Regions from separate parts of the Pseudomonas sp. MF6755 genome, predicted to be linked through region 3. Evidence: riboswitches for the same ligand, from Rfam matches in the RefSeq annotation. Region 3 holds a riboswitch; each other region holds the start of a gene.
The links. Region 3 has a riboswitch for cobalamin ahead of JFT66_RS19440 (ABC transporter substrate-binding protein). Riboswitches for the same ligand answer to the same signal wherever they lie in the genome.
Positions count from the first base shown of each region.

Region 1: another riboswitch for cobalamin. It lies ahead of cobW (cobalamin biosynthesis protein CobW); the one in region 3 lies ahead of JFT66_RS19440 (ABC transporter substrate-binding protein).
Region 2: another riboswitch for cobalamin. It lies ahead of JFT66_RS13860 (TonB-dependent receptor plug domain-containing protein); the one in region 3 lies ahead of JFT66_RS19440 (ABC transporter substrate-binding protein).

Region 1 is NZ_JAEKDA010000019.1:66,632-73,688, forward strand. Features, by position in the region: gene cobN (cobaltochelatase subunit CobN) at 1-886, opposite strand, end outside; gene cobW (cobalamin biosynthesis protein CobW) at 889-1,950, opposite strand; cobalamin riboswitch at 2,044-2,243, opposite strand; gene JFT66_RS23735 (hypothetical protein) at 2,440-2,859, shown strand; cobalamin riboswitch at 3,005-3,218, shown strand; gene JFT66_RS23740 (CbtB domain-containing protein) at 3,316-3,504, shown strand; gene JFT66_RS23745 (CbtA family protein) at 3,516-4,220, shown strand; gene JFT66_RS23750 (cobalamin biosynthesis protein) at 4,217-4,609, shown strand; gene cobM (precorrin-4 C(11)-methyltransferase) at 4,680-5,426, shown strand; gene nfuA (Fe-S biogenesis protein NfuA) at 5,729-6,313, opposite strand; gene JFT66_RS23765 (acyltransferase family protein) at 6,373-7,057, opposite strand, start outside.
Region 2 is NZ_JAEKDA010000009.1:127,984-135,040, forward strand. Features, by position in the region: gene JFT66_RS13860 (TonB-dependent receptor plug domain-containing protein) at 1-1,517, opposite strand, end outside; cobalamin riboswitch at 1,609-1,813, opposite strand; gene JFT66_RS13865 (3-deoxy-7-phosphoheptulonate synthase) at 1,878-2,975, opposite strand; gene JFT66_RS30030 (hypothetical protein) at 3,314-3,448, opposite strand; gene JFT66_RS13870 (carbon-nitrogen hydrolase family protein) at 3,594-4,343, shown strand; gene JFT66_RS13875 (GNAT family N-acetyltransferase) at 4,345-4,791, shown strand; gene JFT66_RS13880 (helix-turn-helix domain-containing protein) at 4,909-5,274, shown strand; gene gacA (response regulator transcription factor GacA) at 5,426-6,067, shown strand; gene uvrC (excinuclease ABC subunit UvrC) at 6,069-7,057, shown strand, end outside.
Region 3 is NZ_JAEKDA010000014.1:106,704-113,760, reverse strand. Features, by position in the region: gene JFT66_RS19455 (hypothetical protein) at 1-158, shown strand, start outside; gene ptrR (putrescine utilization regulator PtrR) at 199-1,077, opposite strand; gene JFT66_RS19445 (aldehyde dehydrogenase family protein) at 1,181-2,572, shown strand; cobalamin riboswitch at 2,643-2,834, shown strand; gene JFT66_RS19440 (ABC transporter substrate-binding protein) at 2,949-3,959, shown strand; gene JFT66_RS19435 (FecCD family ABC transporter permease) at 3,956-4,960, shown strand; gene JFT66_RS19430 (ABC transporter ATP-binding protein) at 4,957-5,721, shown strand; gene JFT66_RS19425 (GNAT family N-acetyltransferase) at 5,732-6,223, opposite strand; gene JFT66_RS19420 (alpha/beta hydrolase) at 6,213-7,057, opposite strand, start outside.

The DNA.
Region 1 (7,057 bases), on a different contig from region 3:
TATCCTGGGCGCAGATCGCCTGGATTACCGGGATATTGCGCCGAAACGGGCGCAGGTGCGGCGCTTCGGGGCTGGATTGGGCGAAACCCGTGGTGTTGAGGATCACCGCAGCGTCCACGTCGTCGAGCAGGTCCTCGACCACCGTGAGGCAACCGGGCTCTTTCAAACTGGCCACCGCGATGGGCAACGGGTTAAGGCCCGCGGCCTGCAAGCGCTGGCAAAAAACATCGATAAAACCGGTATTGGCCGCCTGCAAGTGGGAGCGGTAGAACAGCACCGCGGCCACCGGGCAATCGGCGCGCCAATCGGCCTGCCAGTCATTGAGGCGGGCATTGGCTTTATTGGGGTGATAGATCGCCGTACGCGGCAGGGTTTGCGGCTCCGCCCAGGCATAGTCGCGGCCCAAATGGGCACTGGCCAGGCAGTGATAAAAATCCAGCGCATTGCCCAGGCCACCCTGGCGCAAAAAGTGCCACAGCCGCTCGCGCTGTTCGGCATCAACGGTGCTCAGGCCACTGAGCTCCGGGTCCGGGCGATCATCCCCCGGCACCAGGATCAGGGTGACGCCGCGTTCGGCCAGCTCCACCAGACGCTCGATGCCATAGCGCCAATAACCAATGCCACCGTGCAGGGAAATCAGGATGACCTTGGCGTGGCGCAACACCTCATCAACGTACAGGTCGACCGAGGCGTGGTTCTGCACCTGCATCGGGTTGGCCAGGCGCAGGCTGGGGTAATCCAAGGGCAACTGCTGCGCCGCTTCGGCGAGCAGCGCCAGGCTGGAATCGCCGCTGCACAGGATCACCAGTTCAGCGGGGGTTTGGCCAAGGTCGGCAATATTGTCGTCCGCGACGAAACCACCGGGTTGGGTCCTGAGCAGGTGCATGGTTAAACGCTGAGGGCGGCGCGCAATTGCGCTTCAAGGCCAGCGGCATCCAGTTCCTGGCCGATCAGCACCAGGCGCGTGGTCCGCGCTTCATCGGCGCCCCAGGCACGGTCGAAGTGCTTGTCGAAGCGCGTGCCCACGCCCTGGATCAGCAGGCGCATCGGCTTGTTCGGGATCGCGGCGAAGCCTTTGATACGCAGAATGCCGTGCTGGACAACCAATTGCGTCAAGGCCTCGAGCAGTACGGCTTCGTCGGCTTGGGGCAGGTTGATGGAGATGGAATCGAAGGCATCATGATCGTGGTCGTCCTCACCCTCGTGATGGTGATCGTGATGGCTGTGGCGTGCATCAATGTGTTCCTCAGACCCGGCGCCCAGGCCAATCAGCACGTCCAGGGGCAGGCGACCGCTGCTGGCTTCGATGACCTTCACCGCCGGCGGCAGCTCTTCGGCGACTTCCAGGCGCACGCGGGCCAGGTCTTCGGCACTGATCAGGTCGGCTTTGTTGAGGATCACCAGGTCGGCGCTGGCCAGTTGATCGGCGAACAGTTCGTGCAACGGCGACTCGTGGTCCAGGTTCGGGTCGAGTTTGCGCTGGGCATCGACCTGATCCGGAAACGCGGCGAACGTACCAGCGGCCACGGCCGGGCTGTCGACCACGGTGATCACCGCATCGACTGTGCAGGCGCTGCGGATTTCCGGCCACTGGAAGGCTTGTACCAGTGGCTTTGGCAGGGCCAGGCCCGAGGTTTCGATGAGGATATGGTCAAGGTCACCGCGACGGGCAACCAGTTCGCGCATCACCGGGAAGAATTCCTCCTGCACGGTGCAGCACAGGCAACCGTTGGCCAGTTCGTACACGCGGCCGTTGGCTTCTTCTTCGGTGCAACCGATGGAGCACTGCTTGAGGATTTCACCGTCAATGCCCAGCTCGCCGAACTCGTTGACGATCACCGCAATCCGACGGCCCTGGGCGTTGTCGAGCATATGGCGCAGCAACGTGGTTTTGCCCGAGCCCAGGAAGCCGGTAACGATGGTGACGGGAAGTTTGGCCAGTGTTTTCATCGGATGCCCTTTGGGGCGGGCATACGGGACGACAGGCCCTGCGGCATCGCGCAGCAGCGGATTTCGTCACCGGATCACCCCGCCCGGTTGAATTGGAAAATCGGTGACGAGGCAGGTCTCCTGGCTTGGGGCGTGCAGGTCTTGCGACCAACGCTGACTGCGCCTTCCCGCCGTCTCGGCAGTGGCGTGGCAGTCAACTGAACCCTTCACAGTTGCGGGGGCAGCCGCGGCTTGAACCGCGTTCCCTTCTTAGCTTCGACCTGGGCCGAAGAACCTCGAGGGTGCAAGGCTACGCAGTGCGGGAGAACCGGTCAATATTGATCGTTCGCACGCCACAGAAGCGCTCACCTGCACGACGCGAGGCCCAATCAACTTGAAACAAATTACTTGTCGGTTCAAGGAATCATTTGCGCAGCGCAAACCACAACTCTCTGCCACGTCATCAAGGCCATTGATGCGTGGTTCACCCAACATTCTATGGAGTCAACAATGGCACTCACAGTCTCGCCACACATCAATACAGCACCGCCTGCCGAAACGCACGCTATCACCCAGCGAGAAAATCCGCAGACCACCACCAGCGAACGGCCCGTCGACCTGCTGACTCGCGAGGAGCTCTTGCAAGAAATCATCGACAATATGGACGCCTTGCATGACCCCAGGTTCGACTCCGAAACCATCACCCGCGATTCGCTCAAGAGGACAGCTGACGGAGTGCCGCTGCGAGGCACACCGCCAACAGCACGCCAGAGCGAGATCGCGGCGGAGACTTTGAAGCGCAAAGACGTGTTCAAGGAACTCGACTTGATTGGCGGGAGCACCATGTTCCCGCTCAACGGCACATTTACCCTCGATGATGCAGAGAATGTGGCCGCCGGACGCCGTTCGACAGTCGCTTTTGCCGAGTAAAACCTTGAAGGCCGGTGCAGCGAACGATAGCCGGCTGCCTCTAGGGGTATGACTGAACTCAACAGTGCCCTTTCCATCCACGGGGAAGGGCCAAACCCTGAATGCCATACAACCCTCATTGACGCATAACTCCCGCTCATGCTCTCCTACACATCTTGTTTCGGGTGCCCTTCACAGGGTGAAACGGGAAATCGGTGCGCCATAGACCTATGGCAACTCCGGTGCTGCCCCCGCAACGGTAAGCGAGCGAAGCGTCAAATCCACTGTGCTGTGCATGGGAAGGAGATGCTTATCAGGCTGGACTCTTTCAAGAGCCGCCCCTCGCAAGCCCGGAGACCGGCCCGAAAAAATCAGATAACAAACCCGCGGTGGGCGGGCGCTGTTCAGAACCCTGCGTGCCTGGCTCGCGGGGTTTTCATGCGCTCGTTTCACCCTGACACTCGAAAGGGACGCGCCATGTCGATCATCAGCAGCACTTCGCACTCCGCCAGCAGCACCGCCACCTTGAGCCAACGCCTGACTGCCGCTATCGGTGCGTCGATCCTGGGCGCGTGCCTTGTGTATTTCGCCGGCTTCTCGCATATCGAGGCCGTGCACAACGCGGCCCACGATACCCGCCACAGCGCCGCGTTCCCGTGCCACTGAGACTTGCCGACATGATCAAGCGTATCGCCCGAACCGCAGGGTTCACCGGCTTGTTGGCCGCCCTGCTGCTGACCCTGCTGCAAAGCTTGTGGGTCGCGCCGTTGATTTTGCAGGCGGAGACCTATGAAAAGGCTCCGGCTGTCGCCGAAGTCACCCATGAACATGCCGCAGGGGCCGCTGCCCACACCCACGACGCCGAAGCTTGGGAGCCGGAAGATGGCTGGCAGCGCGTGCTGTCGACTACCGGTGGCAACCTGGTAGTGGCGGTCGGGTTTGCGCTGATGCTGGCCGGCCTGTACACCTTGCGCGCACCGACCCGCACCGCCCAGGGTTTGCTTTGGGGCCTGGCGGGTTACGCGACCTTTGTGCTGGCACCCACCCTGGGCCTGCCACCGGAATTACCGGGCACTGCAGCGGCTGACCTTGCGCTGCGCCAGACCTGGTGGATCGGCACCGCAGCTTCCACCGCTGCGGGTATCGCGCTGATCGTGTTCGGGCGCAATTGGCTGTTGAAAGTGCTGGGCGTGGCGATCCTTGCCGTGCCTCATATCATCGGTGCGCCACAGCCACAAGTGCATTCGATGTTGGCCCCGGAGGCTCTCGAAGCGCAGTTCAAGATCGCCTCGCAGTTGACCAACGTGGCGTTCTGGCTGGCCCTGGGCCTGATCAGCGCCTGGCTGTTCCGCCGCAACCGCGATGATCAATACTCGGCATGACCCTGGTAGTCGGCCTGGGTTGCCAGCGGGGTTGTGATGTTCACACCCTGCTGGGCCTGTTTGACAGTGCGCTAGCCGAAGGCGGCATCGAGCGCCAACGCATTACGGCGCTGGCGAGCATTGATCGCAAACAGGATGAACCCGGGTTGCTGGCCCTGGCCCAGTTGCTGGACTTGCCACTCCAGTGTTTCAGTGCGCAACAGTTGGCCGGTTATGAACACCGCCTGAGCCACAAGTCAGCCCTGGCTTTTGCCCATACTGGCTGTTACGGCATCGCCGAAAGCGCCGCCCTGGCCTTGGCCGAGCAACTCGCCCACGGCCCTGCCCGCCTGCTGATCACCCGCAAGAAAACCGCCCAGGCCGCCTTTGCATTAGCCTGTACCGGTTAAAAACCCGATAATTGCCGTTCTCGATCATGAGCAATCTTCATGCTCGCCCGTTTTTCAACAGGAATCCTCCATGACCGTCTACTTCATCGGCGCAGGCCCCGGCGACCCGGAACTGATTACCGTCAAGGGCCAGCGGCTGATCCGCAGTTGCCCGGTGATCATCTATGCCGGCTCGCTGGTACCTGCGGCGGTGCTGGAAGGCCATCGGGCGCAACAGGTGGTCAACAGCGCCGAGCTGCACCTGGAGCAGATCATCGACCTGATCAAAACTGCCCACGCAAACGGCGAGGATGTGGCACGCGTGCACTCCGGCGACCCAAGCCTGTATGGGGCTATAGGCGAGCAGATCCGCCACTTGCGTGAGCTGGGCATCCCCTTCCAGATCATTCCCGGGGTCACGGCAGTGGCGGCCTGTGCGGCGCTGCTGGAAACCGAACTGACCCTGCCGGACATTGCCCAGAGCGTGATCCTGACCCGCTATGCCGATAAAACCAGCATGCCGGCCGGTGAAGACTTCGACAGCCTGGCTCGCCACGGCACGACCATGGCGATTCACCTGGGTGTCAACCACTTGGAGAAGATCGTCGCCGAGCTGCTGCCGCATTATGGCGCCGATTGCCCGATAGCCGTGGTGCACCGGGCTACATGGCCGGATCAGGACTGGGCCGTCGGCACCCTGGCGGATATTGCCGGCAAGGTCGCAGCCAAGGGGTTCCGGCGTACTGCGTTGATTTTGGTGGGCCGGGTGCTGGCCAGTGACAGTTTCAGTGAGTCGTCGCTGTATCGGGCCGGGCATGCACACCTTTATCGGCCTTGATTTTTTACTTCACAAAGTAAAATCAACACACTGATTTTTATTAATAAATACAGAAAAATGTGGGAGGGGCCTTGCCCCCGATGAGCATGGGTATCTACACAACTTCGTAGCTGACAACGATAACTACGATGCGAAGCGAGCCGCTCTTGATCTTGATCTGGCTTTTGATCTTAGGCGCCCCGTCAAACCACGCTGGCCGAACGCAGGCTTGAATCCGTGGGTAACAGCAACTTACTGAATTTAAATCAAAAAAAACGGCGCTCACGGGGCGCCGTTTTTTATGCTCGCAGTGAACACCTTACTCAGTAGTAGGCGTTTTCTTTCTGCGTGTGGTCGGTCACGTCACGTACGCCCTTGAGCTCAGGAATACGCTCCAGCAGGGTGCGCTCGATGCCTTCGCGCAACGTCACGTCCGCCTGGCCACAGCCCTGGCAACCGCCGCCGAACTTCAATACAGCGATACCGTCATCCACTACGTCGATCAGGCTCACCTGGCCCCCGTGGCTGGCCAGCCCCGGGTTGATCTCGGTTTGCAGGTAATAGTTGATGCGCTCGTTGACCGGGCTATCGGCGTTGACGTTCGGCACCTTGGCGTTGGGCGCCTTGATGGTCAACTGGCCGCCCATGCGGTCGGTGGCGTAGTCGACCACAGCGTCGTCGAGGAAGGCTTCGCTGAAGTTATCGATGTACGCGGTGAAGCTTTTCAGCCCCAGGGCGGTGTCTTCAGGCTTCTCTTCCCCAGGCTTGCAGTAGGCAATGCAAGTCTCGGCGTATTGGGTGCCGGGCTGGGTGATAAAGACGCGGATGCCGATACCCGGGGTGTTCTGCTTGGACAGCAGGTCAGCCAGGTAATCGTGGGCGGCGTCGGTAATGGTTATGGCAGTCATGGAAACTCCTCACAGGCTTGCCGGCAGTTTACGCCAAATCATTACAGAGGTACAAAGTCCTAGTATTTTTGTCGGGAAATAATTACCCGCTCCTCAACGCCCAGCCAACGCTTGAGCGTGCGATAGGTTGCTTTCTCCAGCCATTGGTAGCTGCCATAGGCGCCCAGCGCTATCACCGCGATGCAAACCGGCAGGATTGCGTAGGGGTCCAGCCCCATCCGTTCAGCAACCCACCGCCCGGCGACCAGCACCAATACGTGGATCAAGTACACCGAATAAGAGCAATCACCGAGCAACTTCAAGATGCGCGAACCCTGGAAGTAAGGCTCCAGGGCCACACAGCTGATAACCAATAGCGCACTGGGCACGCCCCACTCCAGCGCTCGGGGTACATCTGCCCCGTGATAAATCGCCGCCAGCGCCACCGCGATGCCCAACAGCGGCAGCCACGCCCTGGCCCGGCACAGGCCACGGCGGTACAGCATGCCGATCACAATGCCCATCAGGAATTCCAGCACGATGTCGTTACTGTAGAACCCGCTGGCCAGGTTCAAAGCAGGGCTGATGATGCAGCACACGAGATACAGCAACGCGGCCACTACCCACAACCGGTAAGACCCGCGAACCCACAAAGCCACGGCAAACAGAACATAGAACAGCATCTCGAAGTTCAGGGTCCAGCCGACATCCAGTAACGGATACACCCCAAACCCACCCGGGTTCTCGGCCGGGATAAACAGCAGC
Region 2 (7,057 bases), on a different contig from region 3:
ATCTGGATCTGGCCCTGGCCATTGACCCACTGCACACCGTCCAGGGTGATCAGGTCGGTGATCTTGCGCTTGAACAGGGTCACGCTGGCGTTGAAATCGCGCCCGGCAAGCAGGCCCTTGTAGTCGATACCCAGTTCGGCGTTGCGGCTTTTTTCCGGCTTGAGGTTGCGGTTGCCCTTTTCGTCATCTTCATTGACGAATAGCTGCTCGGCGTTGGGCAGCTTGTAAGCCGTGCCGTATTGGCCGCGTACTGCCCAGTTATCGTTGAGGTCGTAGAGCGAGGTGAGCATGCCGACGGTGGCACTGTCACCGCCGCTCATGGCCTCGTGGCGCACGCCAATGCTGGGATGCCAGTCGGGCATGGCGTCGATCTGTGGGCGCAGTTGGGTGTACAGCGCGTGGGCCTGGGCTTTGTTGTCGTCGATTACCAGCACATCGTCCTGGCCCTTGAACCATTGGTTATCGCTGCCGACGATCAACACATGCCCTCCCGGCAACTCGGCCTTGCCCTCGGCTTGCACGCCCCAGTCGGTAAAACCCCAGTAGTCGTTATGGTTGATGACCTTCGTACCACCGCCTTCGAGGTTGTTGATGCGGGTATAACGGGTGTCCCAATCGTTGATATGGCCCTTGACGAAATAGCTCAGGCGTTCGTTGATGTTCTGCTCGAAGGTCGCCGTGGCGATCTGCTGAACGCGGTCGTTGGTGGTCTTGTGGGAAGCCACCGGGCGGGCGAAATCCAGATTGGCATCGGCGTATTGGTAGAACAGTTCCAGGCGCGAATCGTCGCCAATGGATTGAATGGCCTTGGTGCCGAAGGTGGTGACTTCGTAGGAGCGTCGTTTGTCCGTGACGTTTTTCATATCGCGGTTGCGAAACGGTTGGTAGCCCTCGGACGCATTGCGGCTGACGTAGGCCAATAAGCCCAGGTCGCCCCAACCGTTGTTGAAGATTTTCTCGACCCGCGCGTCGCCGGTGGTGCCACCGAAGGTATCGACCCCAAGGTTCACTTCGCCGGAAGCCGTACGCGTTTGTGGGCTGCGGGTGACGATATTGATCACCCCCGAGACTGCCTGGGTGCCGAACAGCAGGCTCTGGCCACCCTTGAGTACTTCGATGCGTTCGATAGCGTTGGCCGGCAGGGTGTCGAGGTACAGGCCGCCGTACAGGCGATTGTTCAGGCGCACGCCGTCGAGCAGAATCAGGGTGTCATCGTTGCGCCCGCCGAGCAGGGAATAGGTACCGTAGTCGAACGGGCCGTTCTTCGGCGCTACGTACAGCCCGGGAATGAACATCTGCATCACCCGGGATACGTCGGCGGCAGGTCCGGCCCGCTCGATCTGTTCGCGGCTGACCACCTCGACTTTACTGCCGTATTGGGCCATGGCTGCGACGGTGGTGGACTCCACCGATGGCGCCGAGACGATTTGCGGGTTGAGTATCAGGGCGTTGTCGTCAGCCAGCAGCAACGGGCTGAACAGGTAGCCGATCAAGGGAGTGAATGAACGTCGAATCATAGTCTTCTCGAAAGTATCTTCGCAGAAGCACGCAGGAGAAGGCATCGAGCACACGCCAATACCGGCCCATGCCCGCCCACCGCAGGAGTTTGCCAAACAGAAATTCCAGGCCGGTCTCCGGGCTCATGCGTCTGGATACCTCCACCTTCCCATGGCGCGATGGCCACAGTGGTGTATCGAAGGGATCACGCATATACCGTTGCGGGGGCAGCACCGGACTTGCTCGAGCGAGCGTACCGGTTTCCCGTTTCACCCCAAGCACGGCGGCAGGGGGCACCTGAAACAGGAGGGCATCTGAACATTCGCACGACCGTTCGTCAACTTTCCCATTCCTGCTGCCCCTCCCATATTTTTTGATCTTTATCCGTCAGTCGGTTTGCGGTGGTCCCGCAATCGCTCGGCCGCATCGCGCAACAACTGCTCGGTACCGTTCCAGCCCAGGCAGCCATCGGTGACCGACACGCCGTACTTCATCGAAGGGCTCAACGGCTGGCAGCCTTCGAAAAGGTGGCTTTCAAGCATCATGCCGATCAGCGACGTATCACCCTGCAAGCGCTGCTCCAGCACGTCGTTGAATACCGCCGGCTGGCGCAGCGGGTCTTTGCCGCTGTTGGCATGGCTGCAATCGACCATGATTCGCGCCGCCACTTTGGACTTGGCCAGATCCTGCTTCACCTGGGCCACGCTCTGCGCATCGTAGTTCGGCCCGCGATGACCACCGCGCAGTACCAGATGAGTGTCGGGGTTGCCTGGGGTCTGGATGATCGCCGGGTGGCCTTGGCTGTCGACGCCGAAATGGCGGTGCGGGTGGAAGGCGGACCGCATCGCATCACAGGCAATCGCGACGCCGCCGTCGGTACCATTCTTGAAGCCCACAGGCATGCCCAGGCCGCTGGCCATTTCGCGGTGGATCTGCGATTCAGTGGTGCGCGCGCCAATCGCGACCCAACTGAGCAGGTCATCGAAGTAGCCGGCAGCCATGGGTTGCAGCAGCTCGGTGGCGATCGGCAAGCCCAGGCGCAGCATTTCACGCATCAGCTCGCGGGACAGGGTCAGGCCGGCGGCCATGTCATCGCTGCCGTCCAGGTGCGGATCGTAGGCCAGGCCTTTCCAACCGATGGTGGTGCGGGGTTTTTCTACGTAGGCGCGGATCACCAGCAGCATCTGGTCGCTGACTTCAAGCGCCAGCTTCTTCAGGTTGCGTGCGTATTCCATGGCCGATTCCGGATCGTGTATCGAGCACGGGCCCACTATCACCAGCAGGCGTGAATCTTCACCATTGAGGATGGCGCGCACCGCTTGGCGGTGGGCGTGGATCTGTTCATTGAGGAACGGGCTGAGGGGCAGTTGGTGCTTGAGTTCAAGGGAGCTGGGCAGGCGCTGGGTCAGGGCTTCATTGGCGCAAGACAGGGCGCTTTTCATGGCAGAGCGGGGCAAAGCGGCGACGGAGGAGTTCATATTCAAGGCTTCCTGGGCAAGCGGCGGGCGATTCCCGCGCGCTTGGCCTACTGGGGTGTTCGACAATTGGCCGTATCGGCTACGTGTGTTGGCTTGCCACCACGGGGTGACCGGTCGGAGGCGGCAGGCTGTCCCGAACGGAGCTGGCTAAATCGCCATGCAGTGCAAGTGTCGTAGCGGTAATAGGTGGCGTAGTTCATGGCTTGATTCCTTTAAGTGGTCTTGAGCAAACAAATTATTAGAGGCTGAAAAAACAAAACCCCCGGTCGGGGAGCCGACCGGGGGTTTAGATTTCTCTGGTAGGCGACCCCTTGAGTAGTGGGCGCCGATTTCAGGTATCAGGCGCGCCAGTGGCTAAACCAATACCCAAAATAAAAGCCGGCCAGTGCGCTCGAACCGTTCACACGGGTGGCCGACACCGAGCGCAAGGCGCTGGCAGCAGGGCAAACCTGAGTGTGGGTGAGTTGCAACATGGTGGCTCTCCAAATGATGGGGGGAGCTTACTAGAGGCGTACCGGTGGATTCAATCAGTAATTTCTATCGTGTGGGGGGACTTACGGCTATGGGTGTGTGCCGATATGCTGATGACACTTAAACAATGATTGCCAGGACGCGACCATGACTGCCTTGACCCTTGCTGCCGCGCAAACCATTTCCATCCCCGGCGACGTAGCGGCCAATATCCAGCGGCACCTTGCCATGATGCGGGCCGCGGCAGAGCAGGGTGTGCAATGGTTGGTCTTTCCGGAATTGTCGTTGACGGGCTATGAACCCTTCCTGGCGGCGGACTTGGCTATTACCCCCGAGAGCGCGGTGTTGGTTCCGCTGCGTGAGATGGCGCGGGAGCTGCGATTGACGGCAGTGGTGGGCATGCCGGTACGGCTGGCGCCACACGCGGGCGTGCTGATTGGCGCGCTGGTGCTGGGAGCGGACGGTTCAGTGGGCGTCTACACCAAGCAGCATCTGCACTCTGGCGAAGAGCTGGCATTTGTAGCCGGGCAGGGCGGCGAGATCCTGGCGTGGGGAGATGAGCGCATTGCGCTGGCGGTGTGCGCGGACTTTTCCCACGCCAGCCACCCACGGCGTGCGGCTGAAGCGGGTGCCACGGCGTATGCGGCCGGCGTGCTGGTGAGTGAGGGTGGCTACGCGGCGGACAGCGCGCTGCTTCAAGGCTATGCAGCCGAGCATGGCATGCTGGTACTGATGGCTAATCATGGTGGCCCTTCGGGAGGCTGGGCCTGTGCAGGGCGCAGTGCGATCTGGACCGGGGATGGCAACTTGCTTGCCGCTGCACCCGGGGTCGGCGACGCGTTGGTGATCGCCCGTCGCGAGGATGGGCTGTGGGCTGGCCAAGTGGTCGCTGTCTAACATGGCGTTTCACCTGCGCCAGGCGACGGACCAGGACCTGCCGTTTGCCCGAAGCCTCACCTATCAAGCCATGAACCGCTACTACCTGCAGTACGGTTTGCTGTGGTCCAACGACGGCTTCGACACCGCCTGGGCGGGTCGCGAGAACTGGCTGGTGTGCAACGATGATGGCGTAATGGGGTTTGTCAGTCTGAGTCGCGACGAAAAGGCCTTGTATATTCGTGAGTTGCACATGCTGGAACACTGCCGCAAGCAGGGTGCGGGCAGTTGGGTGCTGGAACAGATGGCGCTCAAGACAGGCACCGAGGGCCTGGGTTTTTTACGCTTGACCGTGTTCAAGACCAACCCGGCAAAAAGGCTGTATCAGCGCCTGGGGTTGTGCATTGTGGGTGAAGAGGACTGCTTCTGGCGCATGGAGCGGGAGTGTCGCGCACTCACACCGGACTAAAACAAGCACGCTGTACGAATAAGCGCATACTGCTGTCAGTCACTGCTTACAAATTTGTTTAACGAAGTGATGGTGTATCACCTCTCAGGGTGTGCAAATTCAGGGTCATACATCTAAATGAATGGAATCGGTTCGCGCTTAAGGCAAGAAAGAGAGCGGCTTGGCTTGTCGCAAAAAGCTTTTGGTGAAATAGGGGGTGTTGAAGCCAACGCACAAGGCAAATATGAAAGTGGCGGTCGCGCACCCAAGGCCGACTATCTGTCCCGTGTCGCCGAAAGAGGTGTAGACGTCCTGTACGTGTTGACCGGCAGCCCAACGCCGATCCAACTGGATAACGTCAGCCAGAACGAAGAAAAAGTGCTGGCTAACTACCGCGCGATGTTCAAGGAAGACCAGGATGCAATTCGTCGCCTGACCAGTACCTTGGCCGAACATTCATCCGTATTGAACGCAAAAGCCAAGCCACAACCCCAGGATTCCTGACCTTTCACCCAGGAAACAGCGTTGCTCGCCACCCGGCGAACAGCCACAGCGCGTTGAATCTCTATATATATGCCACTTGCAACTAGGTCTGCGCCTTGGTTTTTTGTTAAGGTGTTCAGCAACCTATAAGACCATATCGCGAGGTGTCTGCTTGATTAGGGTGCTAGTAGTCGATGACCATGATCTCGTTCGTACAGGCATTACACGAATGCTGGCTGACATCGATGGCCTGCAAGTGGTCGGCCAGGCGGAGTCGGGGGAGGAGTCCCTGATCAAGGCCCGAGAGCTGAAGCCCGATGTGGTGCTGATGGACGTCAAGATGCCTGGGATCGGCGGTCTGGGTGCCACGACCAAATTGTTGCGCAGTCATCCGGATATCAAGGTCGTGGTAGTGACAGTGTGCGAGGAAGACCCTTTCCCGACTCGCCTGCTGCAGGCCGGTGCCGCCGGTTATCTCACTAAAGGCGCGGGCCTGGCGGAGATGGTACAAGCCATTCGCCTGGTCTTTGCCGGCCAGCGCTACATCAGCCCGCAGATTGCCCAGCAATTGGCTATCAAGTCGTTCCAGCCCACCAGTGATTCGCCTTTTGACGCGCTGTCGGAGCGGGAAATCCAGATCGCCCTGATGATCGTCGGTTGCCAGAAGGTGCAGACGATTTCCGACAAACTGTGCCTGTCGCCCAAGACTGTTAACACCTACCGCTATCGCATCTTCGAGAAGCTCGCCATCAGCAGTGATGTTGAATTGACCCTGCTCGCGGTGCGCCACGGCATGGTGGACGCCAGCGCCTGACATGACCACACCGTTTGATCCAAGTGCCTTTCTCTCCACCTGCAGTGGCCGCCCCGGCGTATACCGCATGTTCGACAGCGAGGCCCGCCTGCTGTACGTGGGCAAGGCCAAAAATCTGAAGAACCGTCTGGCGAGCTACTTTCGCAAGACCGGCCTGGCGCCGAAAACCGCTGCCCTGGTGGCGCGTATCGCCCAGGTCGAAACCACCATCACCGCTAATGAAACCGAGGCGCTGCTGCTTGAGCAGACGCTGATCAAGGAGTGGCGGCCGCCCTACAACATCCTGCTGCGCGACGATAAATCCTACCCTTATGTGTTTTTATCGGACGGCAATTTCCCACGCCTGAGCATTCACCGTGGGGCAAAGAAGCAGAAGGGCAAGTACTTCGGGCCTTATCCCAGTGCGGGTGCGATTCGTGAAAGCCTGAGCCTGCTGCAAAAAACCTTTTTTGTGCGCCAGTGCGAAGACAGTTTCTACAAGAACCGCACGCGACCGTGCCTGCAATACCAGATCAAGCGCTGCAAGGCACCCTGCGTGGGCCTGGTGGAACAGGCAGAGTACGCCGAGGATGTGCGCCACTCGGTGATGTTCCTTGAAGGGCGCAGTAACGCGCTCACCGATGAGCTGTCCGGTGCCATGGAGCAGGCCGCCAGCACCCTGGATTTCGAGAAGGCCGCCGAACTGCGCGACCAGATCTCCTTGCTGCGCCGCGTCCAGGACCAGCAAAGCATGGAAGGTGGCACCGGCGACGTCGACGTGATCGCCGCCTTCGTCAACCCGGGCGGCGCTTGTGTGCACCTGATCAGCGTGCGCGCTGGCCGGGTGCTGGGTAGCAAGAACTTCTTCCCGCAGACCGGTATCGACGAAGAGGTTGCCGAGGTGATGGCCGCGTTCCTTGGCCAGTACTACGTCAGCAGCCCTGAGCGCGACCTGCCGTCTGAGCTGATCGTCAACGTGGTGCATGAAGATTTCCCCACCTTGATCGAGGC
Region 3 (7,057 bases):
ACACCCCACGAGCACCGCAAGCCAAGCGCCAGAAGAGCTTGGTGCTGCAGGTGGCGCTGGGAGTATTCCTAGGTGGTTTGGCGTTGTGGCTGGTGCAACTGGGTGCGACGGCAATCATGGCGAAATTGGCCATGGGCACCCTGCAATTTGGCGGCTGATGACAGTCAAAATGTGGGAGCGGGCTTGCTCGCTCCCACATTAGATCTGCGCTGCTACCAGATCACGTTCCTCCAGCAGTTTCACGAAACTGTTCAAACTCTGCGACACCGTGCCTCTACGCCAGATCAGCCAGGTATTGAGGATGCGGAATGTGTCGCTCAACGGCCACACACTCACCGCCGCACACCCCGGCATGCTCTCAAGCATGCTGCGCGGCATCAGTGCCAACCCCGCCCCGGCGCTGACGCAGGCGAGCATGCCGTGGTAGGACTCGATCTCGAAGATCTTGCCCGGCATCGCGCCATCCTGTGAGAACCAGCGCTCGAAGTGATGCCGGTACGAGCAATTCGAGCGAAACGTATAGATATTCTCGCCATTCACATCCCGCCCGCGAGTGACAGGCGCGTGATGCAGCGGCGCGATCACCACCATCTCCTCTTCGAACACTGCCACGCCTTCCAGAGTGGAATGCAGCACCGGCCCGTCGACAAAGGCCGCCGTCAGCCGCCCTGACAGCACACCCTCAATCATGGTGCCCGACGGGCCGGTGCTCAGGTCCAGCTCGACCTTGGTGTATTTCTGGTTATACGCCGCGAGCAAGCCGGGGATACGCACTGCCGCCGTGCTTTCCAGGGAGCCCAGGGCAAAGGCACCTTGGGGTTCCTCCCCCGCTACCGTGGCACGAGCTTCTTGTACCAGGTCGAGAATACGCCGCGTATAGCCGAGGAAATTCCAGCCGGCCGGCGATAGGCGCAGGCGGCTTTTCTCGCGGATAAACAACTCCACGCCCAAATCCTGCTCCAGTTGCTTGATGCGCGTGGTCAGGTTTGAAGGCACCCGATGAATCAACTGCGCGGCGGCGCTGATGCTGCCTTGCTCGGCAACGGCCTTGAAGATTTCCAGCTGCACCAGATCCAAGCCATTCTCCAATCGTGAACGTATCGCTTAATATTATTCAGTTTCCAGAAAAGATACAGCCCCGTACGCTGACCCCATTCCACTTATTCAGCCGGACGGTGCCATGAACGCTATTTCCCACCAGACCCACGCCTTGTCGATCAACCCCGCCAACGGCGAGACAGTCGGCAGCTACCCTTATGAAACCCCGGCACAGCTGGACGCCGCCCTCACCCGCTCAACCAATACCTTCCGCACGTGGCGCCGGCAGCCGGTCAGCCAGCGCGCCGAATTGCTGCAGGCCTTGGCCTGCGCCCTGCGCGAGCAAGCCGAAGACATGGCGCAAATGATCACCCTGGAAATGGGCAAACCCATCGCCCAGGCCCGCGCCGAGATCGAAAAGTGCGCCCAACTCAGCGAGTGGTACGCCGCCCACGGCCCGGCCATGCTCGCCCCTGAACCAACGCTGGTGGACAACGGCAGCGCCCGGATCGAATACCGCCCGCTGGGCCCGATCCTTGCCGTGATGCCGTGGAACTTCCCGGTTTGGCAGGTGCTGCGCGGCGCCGTGCCAACCCTGCTCGCCGGCAACACCTATGTGCTTAAACACGCGCCGAACGTGATGGGCAGCGCCTACCTGATCCAACAAGCGTTCCATAAAGCGGGTTTCGCCGACGGCCTGTTCGAAGTGATCAACGCGACCCAGGACGGCGTGTCCAGCGCCATCGCCGACCCGCGCATCGCCGCCGTGACCCTCACCGGCAGCGTGCGCGCCGGTATCGCCATTGGCTCCCAGGCCGGCGCAGCACTGAAGAAATGCGTGCTGGAACTGGGCGGCTCCGACCCGTTCATCGTGCTCAACGACGCCGACCTCGACGCCGCCGTGCAAGCGGCCGTGATCGGCCGATTCCAGAACAGCGGCCAAGTCTGCGCCGCAGCCAAGCGCCTGATCATCGAAGCCGGTGTGGTTGAAGCCTTCACCGCCAGATTCCTAGAAGCCAGCCGCGCCCTGGCGTTGGGCGACCCGACATCGACCACTACCTATATCGGCCCCATGGCCCGCTTCGACCTGCGCGACGAACTGCACGGCCAGGTCCAGGCGACCCTGGAAGAAGGCGCGACCCTGCTGCTGGGCGGCAACAAAGTCCCAGGCGCGGGCAATTACTACGAACCGACCGTGCTGGCCGACGTCACCGATCAGATGACCTCGTTCAAGCAGGAATTGTTTGGCCCCGTGGCGTCGATCATCACCGCCCGCGATGCCGAGCATGCTGTGGCCCTGGCCAACGACAGCGAGTTTGGCCTCACCGCCAGTATCTTTACTACCGACGCGGCGAAAGCCCGGGACATCGCCAACCAACTGGAAACCGGCGGGGTCTTCGTCAACGCGTTCAGCGTGTCAGACCCTCGGGTAGCGTTTGGCGGCGTGAAGAAAAGCGGGTTTGGCCGTGAGTTGTCGCATTTCGGCGTACGCGAGTTCTGCAATGCCAAAACAGTGTGGCTGGATCGCAAATAATCCAGTTGATCACCTGTGGCAAGCAACTTCACGCCTGCCGCCAGCGTAGCTCCCGTTAAGCCTCGCGATCGACTACCATACCGCCGCCGGTTCCCACATGGGACTAATAGGGAATTCGAAACGCCCCCACGCGTAAGTCGAAACTGCCCCCGCAACTGTAGGTGCTGAGCCTGCCCCTGAATGCCACTGGACCACGTCCGGGAAGGCTGGGGCGTGGCGATGACGCATCAGTCAGGAGACCTGCCGGCCCAGCACTATGACTAACCGGCGGGGTGTCCGGGAAGGACATCCTGGCCCTGCACTCCTGCAGCCTCCATGGGCGTGTTTCCGAGCCGTACCTCCCCTGCCGCACCTCGGTTCACACGGAGATCACCCCATGCTGCCACGCGTTACCGCCCTGATCGCAGGCTTGGGTGCCTGTGCCCTGGCCCAGGCCACGCCCACCCACTACCCGCTGACCATGGAAAACTGCGGCAGCACCCTCACCTTCCTGCAAGCCCCCCTGCGCAGCGTAACCATCGGCCAGGCCGCCACCGAGATGCTCTACGCCTTGGGCGTGGGCAATAAAGTGGTCGGTACCTCGTTGTGGTTCAACAACGTACTGGCGCAGTACAAGGCGCAGGACGACAGCATTGAGCGCCTGGCCAACAATGAGCCGAGCTTCGAAGCGGTGATCGCCAAGCGCCCGCAACTGGTAGCCGCCGAGCTGGAATGGGTGGTGGGCCCGCAAGGCGTGGTCGGCACCCGCGAGCAATTCCATGAACTGAAGATCCCCACCTACCTGCTGCCCTCCGACTGCGAAGGCAAGGACAACCTGGTCGGTGCCGATGGCACGCGGCTGGAGCCGTTTCGCATCGAGACGATTTACAAAAGCATCAGCCAACTGGCACAGATTTTCGACGTACAGGAACGCGGCCAGAGGTTGAACGATGAGCTTAAGGCGCGCCTGGCCAAATCCATCGCGACTGCGCAGGGCAAAGGCTTGAAGCAGGCAAGCGCGCTGGTATGGTTCTCCAGCGCCGAAATGGCCAGCGACCCGTACGTGGCCGGGCACAAGGGCATCCCTGAGTTCATGCTGCAAACCCTTGGCCTGCGCAACGTGGTGCAGTCCGACGAAGAATGGCCCGCCGTCGGCTGGGAAACCATCGCCAAGGCCAACCCCACGTTCCTGGTGATCGCACGCATGGACCGTCGCCGCTACCCCGCCGACGACCACGAAAAGAAACTCGCCTTCCTGCGCAACGACCCCGTGACCCGCAACATGGACGCGGTGAAAAACAACCGCATCATCATCCTCGACGCCCTGGCGTTGCAGGCCAGCCTGCGCACCTTCGACGGCCTGGAACAACTGGCCGCGGCCATCGACGGCTACGACCTGGGCAAATGATGCGCACCCTACTTGCCCTGGCACTGCTCCTAATCGCACTGCTCGCTGGTGTCGCTATCGGCGAAACCGCCATCGAGCCGCAGGTGGTGTTGCAGGTGCTCGCCAATAAACTCTGGGCCGCAGGCTTCGTGCTGGACCCCATCGATGAAGGCGTGGTGTGGAACTACCGCCTCACCCGCGCCTTGGTCGCCGCTGCCTGTGGCGCGGGGCTGGCGACCTGTGGGGTAATCCTGCAATCGCTGCTGCGTAACCCGCTGGCGGATCCGTACCTGTTGGGTATCAGCGCCGGCGCGTCGACCGGCGCGGTCCTCGTTGCCTTGATCGGTGTGGGTGGCGGCCTGGTGTCACTGTCGGCGGGTGCGTTTGCGGGAGCGATGGCGGCGTTTGCGCTGGTGATTCTGCTGGCACGGGCGAGCGGTTCGTCCAGTGGCACCGGGCAGATCATCCTCGCGGGCATCGCCGGCTCGCAGTTGTTCAATGCCCTGACCGCATTCCTGATCACCAAGTCCGCCAGCTCCGAACAGGCCCGCGGCATTATGTTCTGGCTGCTGGGCAACCTCAGCGGCGTGCGCTGGCCGTCGGTGTGGCTGGCGGTGCCGGTGGCGGTCGCCGGGCTGGCAGTTTGCCTGTGGCACCGCCGCGCACTGGACGCCTTCACCTTCGGCAGCGACTCGGCGGCCTCCCTCGGTATCCCGGTGCGCCGTGTACAATTTGTGCTGGTGGCCTGCGCCGCGTTGGTGACGGCGGTGATGGTGTCCATCGTGGGTTCCATCGGCTTTGTGGGCCTGGTGATTCCCCATGCCATGCGCCTGTTGCTCGGCACCGGACATTCGCGGTTGCTGCCAGCCAGCGCCCTTGGCGGCGCACTGTTCTTGATCGCGGCTGATGTACTCTCGCGCACCTTGATCAAGGGCCAGGTGATTCCCGTGGGCGTGGTCACTGCCTTGGTGGGTGCTCCGGTATTTGCGTTGATCCTGATTGGCCGGAGGAATGCGCGATGAGTGTACTGAGCTGCAGCGGCCTGGGCTTCAAGGTGCGTGAGGCGCAGTTGCTGCGCGGTATTGACCTGGACGTAGAGCTGGGTGAAACCCTTGGCATCGTCGGGCCGAACGGTTCGGGCAAATCCACCCTGCTCAAATTGCTCGCCGGCTTGCGTGCACCGGGCAGCGGTGAAGTACGCTTGGGCAGCAAGCGCCTGGATGAGTTATCGCGCCGCACCATCGCGCAACAGCTGGCGGTGGTGGAACAGCAAGCCGATACCGATGACGCCATTCGCGTGTTCGACGCCGTGGCGTTGGGCCGCACGCCGTGGCTGTCGGCACTGAGCCCGTGGTCTCGCGAAGACGACGCCATCGTGCGCCAAGCGTTGCACGACGTGGACGCCACCCACCTGAGCCAACGCGCCTGGCGCAGCCTCTCGGGCGGCGAACGCCAACGCGTGCACATCGCCCGCGCCCTCGCACAGCGGCCGCAGATTCTGTTGCTGGATGAACCGACCAATCACCTGGATATCCAGCATCAACTGGCGATATTAAAAGGTGTGCAAGGCTTGCCGGTAACCACCTTGATCGCCCTGCATGACCTGAACCAGGCGCTGACCTGCGATCGCCTGGCCGTTCTGGATCGCGGGCGGCTGGTGGCACTGGGCACACCACTGGAGGTGCTGACGCCAGAGCGCCTGCAAGAGACATTCGGGGTGCAGGGGCATTACCTGACGGACCCGTTTGATGGCGCGCAAATCCTACGCCTGCGCTCTACCTGACACATTTGATCTACAGAGGTCGGTGCATATGGGTGGTCTGCCATACCGGGTCAGCTTCCACGTCCACCACCTCGAACCCCTGCCGGATCCAGAAATCAATCGCGCCGGGCAGAAATGGGTGGGTATGCAGGTAAACCATCTCCACCCCATCCGCCCGCGCCAACGCTTCCAGCGAACGGTATAGCTCACCCGCCAGGCCAAAGCGCCGGAAGGCCGGAAGTACGTACAGGCGCACCACTTCCACTGTCTTGCAGCCCTGGTAGTTCAACTGTGCAAAGCGGCCGTCATACGGCAGGTAACCCACCGCCGCAACGATCCGGCCTTCGGCACGAGCAATCAGAAACTGACCGTCGCCCTTGAGGTAGATGGCTTCGAACTGCGCCAGGTCATCCGGTAACCCGGTCGCCTTGAGTTTTGGAAAAATCTCATCACGAGCCTGCAAAACGAAGCGCAACACTTCGGGAATGTCAGCGGCCGTCACGGCCTGGATGCTAGCGCTCATAGCCAAGGATTCGACTCGCTATCCACTTGCGGCTGTAAGCCAGCACGCTAGCGGCCATCGCCACCGGAAAATGAATGAACCCATGGGCCGCTTCCGGCAGCAGATGCGCCTCGACCCCGCCCCAGCGCTCGGCGATCAGCAGCGTGTCGTCCTTGAGCGGGTCCAACTCGCCCACAAACATCAGCGCGGGTGGCATGCCTGCAAAGTCCCCATAGAGAGGTGACAGCGGTGGCTGCCGGCGCGCCTCATCCGTTATGCCCGGCGTCAGCATGCGTAGCGCCTCGACCATGCCCGGCCCGTCCAGCAATAAGGTATCCGGCCCCGCCGTGCGCACGCTCGGCGTGCCGGTCAAGTCGTAGACGCCGTAATACAACACCGCGCCGCTTACCCGCTCGAGCAACTCGGGCCATTGCTTGAGCGCCAGCAACGTGGCTGCCGCCAAGTGCCCACCGGCCGACTCACCGACGACAATCACCGGCAAGTCGGCAAACTCGGGGCAATCGCCCAAGAGCCAGCGGGCGGCGGCCAGGCAGTCTTCCAGCAGCCCTTCAATCGGCGTATCCACCGCCAGCCGATAATCCACCGACACCACCGCCACGTCGCACGCGTTGACCATGCCGAGGTTGAGGTCGTCATCCATCTGCGCATTGCCGATCACCCAACCGCCGCCGTGGATATCCAGCACCACGCCTTTAGGCTTGCCACTCGGCCGCAGGATACGCACGGGCACCGAGCCCAGCATTTTTCGCTCTGCCACGGGCGCCTTCTTCAGGGTTTGACTGACGCGCAACAGTGCCTGGATCAGGCGCGGCGTGATGCGGTTGCGGATTTTAA